One region of the Shinella yambaruensis genome, then DNA from elsewhere that is predicted to be linked to it. Evidence: predicted binding sites of a transcription regulator. Region 1 holds the regulator's gene; the other holds the start of a gene.
What was found. Region 1 encodes LexA, which represses DNA repair genes until DNA is damaged. Its sites were predicted from a motif close to TGTTCNNNNTGTGTTCNG; they were not measured.
Positions count from the first base shown of each region.

Region 1 (2,196 bases):
CGCTGCTGGAGGCCGTGCGCCACGCGCTGACGCAGGATATCGACGTGCTCGTCACGCTCGGCGGCGCCTCCGTCGGGGATTTCGACCTCGTGCAGCCCGTGCTCGGCGAGGCGGGCATGGAACTCGATTTCTGGCGCATCGCCATGCGCCCGGGAAAACCCCTGATGGTCGGCCGGCTCGGCGCGGTCCAGGTGGTGGGCCTGCCCGGCAATCCCGTTTCGAGCCTCGTCTGCTCGCATCTCTTCCTCGCCCCCCTCGTGCGCCGCCTCGCCCGCCTGCCGGCGAAAGACCGGCAACGTCCGGCCGTCGCCGCCGTGCCGCTCAGGGAGAACGACCACCGGCAGGACTATGTCCGCGCGCGCATCGCCCGCGGCCCCGCCGGCGAACTGCTCGTCACGCCCCTCGACAAGCAGGATTCCTCGATGATGAAGGCGTTCGCCGTCTCCGAAGGCCTGCTCGTGCGCCCGCCCCACGCCCCGGCGGCCCCGGCGGGCACGCCCTGCGCGGTTCTTCTCCTGCGCGAACCTGCCGCCTGAACAGTACTATTATTGTTTCAGCAACCCCTTGCGGAACACATATGGAACAGATAGTGTCTGTTCTGGATTTGTTTCACACGATTCTCGGTGGAGGGGCCATGCTCACGCGCAAACAACAGGAACTTCTCCTGTTCATTCATGAACGGATGAAGGAGTCCGGCATTCCCCCCTCCTTTGACGAGATGAAGGATGCGCTGGATCTCGCCTCCAAGTCCGGCATCCACCGCCTCATCACGGCGCTGGAGGAGCGCGGCTTCATCCGGCGCCTGCCCAACCGGGCCCGCGCGCTGGAGGTGATCAAGCTTCCCGAGGCCTATACCCAGAGCCTGCAGCCGCGCCGCGGCTTTTCGCCGGCGGTCATCGAGGGCAGCCGCGGCAAGCAGGCCCCGGCCGCCGCCCCGCCGCAGCGCACGCCGATCGCGGAGATCCCGTCTTCCGTCTCCGTACCGGTCATGGGCCGCATCGCCGCCGGCGTGCCGATCTCCGCCATCCAGAACAACACGCATGACATCACCGTGCCGGCCGAGATGATCGGCAACGGCGAGCACTATGCGCTGGAGGTCAAGGGCGACTCGATGATCGAGGCCGGCATTCTCGACGGCGACACGGTCATCATCCGCAATGCCAGCAGCGCCAATCCCGGTGAAATCATCGTGGCGCTTGTCGACGACGAGGAGGCGACCTTGAAGCGCTTCCGCCGCAAGGGCGCGTCCATCGCGCTCGAAGCGGCAAATCCCGCCTACGAGACCCGTATCTTCGGGCCGGACCGCGTGAAGATCCAGGGCAAGCTGGTCGGCCTCATCCGCCGCTACAACTGATCCTTCGGAAGATCGAAGGTGCCGGTGCGCCAGTCATAGGTGCGATGGCGGGACCACGGCCGGTTTAGGCTTTCGACGGCCGGCGTGATATCGGCCCCGGAGAGAGCGCCGGATGCGCCTTCAGGATCCGGCCGGATCTCAAGGGCGCCGGTTCGCCTCAGATGACGCGCCGTCACCAGGCGGGCGCCCGAACGGCAGACCTCCAGCCGGAGGGCAAAGGGAACGACGACGAGATCGGCGGCGTCGCAGGCCGTGCCCAGGAAGGCGACGTCGTCCAGGGTGACGATCCGCCAGCCGCTCGGCGAGACGGCGGCGCAGAATGCCTTTGCCTCGCAAACGAAATTGTCGCCCTCTCTCGCCGCCGTGAAAGCCGCGGCCATGGCGTCCCTCGCCTTTTGCCGGTCGGCCTTGCGCCGGGGCCGTTTCCGGTCTCCGGTTGCACCGGAGGGCTCGCCCGCGTCCTCGATAGTCAATCCCGCGCTCCGGCGGATGTCCGGTTTTGCAAGATCGCCGAGCCGGAGGGCGCGCCGCCACTGCGCATAGATGAAGTCCGGCGGCCGCGCACGGTTCGTCGCGACGGTTTCGCCATGAAGGATGGCGACGAGGCGGCCGTCCTCCGACACCAGCGCCTCCGGCGCATCGCGTCCGGCCGGCCAGCAGGCGATGGCGAGGCCGAGGCCGACAAGCAACGTTCCCGCATGGCGCAGCCGCGTGCGCAGGATGCAGACAAGGCCGCCGCCGAGGCCGACCAGAAGGAAGGCGGCGGGCGCAATGCGGCCGGTGACGATCTCGCCCTTCCAGTTCGCGACCCATGTCGAAAGGGCGATCATCCACTCGATGCC
Region 1 covers NZ_CP150638.1:1,754,344-1,756,539, reverse strand. The annotation lists gene WMC41_RS08715 (molybdopterin molybdotransferase MoeA) at 1-536, shown strand, start outside; gene lexA (transcriptional repressor LexA) at 635-1,354, shown strand; gene WMC41_RS08705 (ComEC/Rec2 family competence protein) at 1,345-2,196, opposite strand, start outside.

Region 2 (2,196 bases), 310 kb from region 1:
GTGATGATCTGCGCCACCTGCTCGCGGCCGTATTTCTGCTGCACGTAGCGGATCACCTCTTCGCGGCGGTCCTGGCAGAAGTCGATGTCGAAGTCCGGCATCGAGACGCGTTCCGGGTTGAGGAAGCGCTCGAAGAGCAGCGAGAATCGCAGCGGATCAACGTCGGTAATCGTCAGCGCGTACGCGACCAGCGAGCCCGCGCCTGAGCCGCGGCCCGGACCGACCGGGATGTTGTGCTGCTTGGCCCATTTGATGAAGTCGGCAACGATCAGGAAGTAGCCGGGGAACTTCATCCGCTCGATGACGCTGAGCTCGAAATCCAGCCGCTCGCGATAATCCTGCTCCGTATAGCCCGGCGTCAGGCCGAGCAGCTTCATGCGGCTTTCGAGGCCCTCCACGGATTGCCGGCGCAACTCCGCCGCCTCCGCCCTCTCGGCCTCCTCCGGATCCGCCGAAGCGCCGGTGAAGCGCGGCAGGATCGGGCCGCGCGTCTTCAGCACGAAGGAGCAGCGCCGCGCGATCTCCACCGTGTTCTCCAAGGCCTCCGGCAGGTCGGCGAAAAGCTTCGCCATGTCCTTTCGGCTCTTGAGGTAGTGGTCCGGCGACAGGCGGAAGCGGTTGTCGTCCGAGACCATCGCATTGTGCGCCACCGCCATCAGCGCGTCGTGTGCATCGTAATCGTCCGGGGCCGGGAAGAACGGCTCGTTGGTCGCCACCAGCGGCACGTCCTCCGCATAGGCAAGCTCCACCATCCGCCGCTCGTGCTGCCTGTCGTAGCGGCCATGCCGCTGCAGCTCGATATAGAGCCGGTCGCCGAAGACCTTCTTCAGTGCCTGAAGCCGTGCCCGCGCCATTGCCGGCTGGCCGGCCAGGAAGGCCATGTCGACCGGACCGCCGCTCGCGCCGGAAAGCGCGATCAGCCCTTCCGCGCCCTCCTCGACCAGCCAGCTATAGGCGATCCGGATCGCCTGGCTGCCCTCGCCGCCGAGATAGGCGCGGCTGACGAGCGCGACGAGCCGGGCGTAACCCGCATCCGTCGCCGCCAGAAGCACGATCGAGGGCAGCTTTGCAAGCTGGGCCTGTCCGCCGCGCCGCTCGCCTTCCCCTTCGTCTTCCATGTCGATCGACAGCTGGCAGCCGATCAGCGGCTGGATTCCCTCGCTAATCGCCTTCTGCGAGAATTCGAGCGCCGCGAACAGGTTGTTCGTGTCGGTGATCGCGATCGCCGGCTGCTGGTCGGAAGTCGCCTTGCCGATGATCTTCTTGATCGGCAGGGCGCCTTCGAGCAGCGAGAAGGCCGAATGCACGCGCAGGTGCACGAATTCCGGCGTCTGTACTATCGTTCCGCCATCGGTCTTCTGCGCTTCGTCCGCCATGTCACCTTCCTTCCGATCAGGACGGAAAGCTTAAGCGGATTCGCCCCCTCCTCGTCCAGCCGGTTCTTGGCGTTGCACCCGCTTTCCACGCATCGGCAGACGACCGGCCGGTGAGGCAAGGCGGACGATCAGATTCCGAAGAGGATGACGGAGAAGCTGGCGACGAACATGGCCATGGAGGTGAATGCAGCAAGATCACGAAGAAAATCGGTCATTGTGGCTCCCTTTCCTTTTATGTTTTCATTTTGTTCTATTCTTGTTCTCATGTCAACCGCTTTCCACAGGCCCTCTGGACCGGCGCGTCCGGGCGCAATAAGGTCGCCTCGGTCAAACGGAGGAAAAAAGATGAAGTCGTTGATTGCCGTCCTTGTGCTTTCAGCCGCCCTGCCCGCCGCGGCGGGGGCTGCGGACTTTCCGGCCGAGCGCATCCTGGCGATGGCGAGCGGCGACTGGAACAAGGACGGCGTGCTGGACCTCGCCATCGTCGCGACGGCGGACGAGGACAGCGGCAACGACAGCGGGCTCTATGTCTATCTCGCCAAACCGGAGGAAGGCCGGCTGACGCTGGCGCTCTCCCTGCCGAACACCGTCTGGGGCAGCCCGCCCATCATGGCCGGCCAGGAGCCGGAGCTGGCGGCGCTTGCCAACGGTTCCTTCACGCTGGTGACGAAGAACGAATCGATCGGCCGGGACCGGTGGCGCCAGACGCTGACCATCGCCTACCGCAACTTCGACTTCATCGTCGCGGGCTACACCTTCTCGTCCTACGATACGCTCAACCCGGACGGGGGAAGCGAATGCGACCTCAACGTGCTGACCG
Region 2 covers NZ_CP150638.1:1,443,352-1,445,547, reverse strand. The annotation lists gene dnaE (DNA polymerase III subunit alpha) at 1-1,376, opposite strand, end outside; gene WMC41_RS07095 (hypothetical protein) at 1,722-2,196, shown strand, end outside.
Region 2: dnaE (DNA polymerase III subunit alpha) is a predicted target of LexA. The motif match lies at 1,623-1,640, and genes of this name have one in related genera.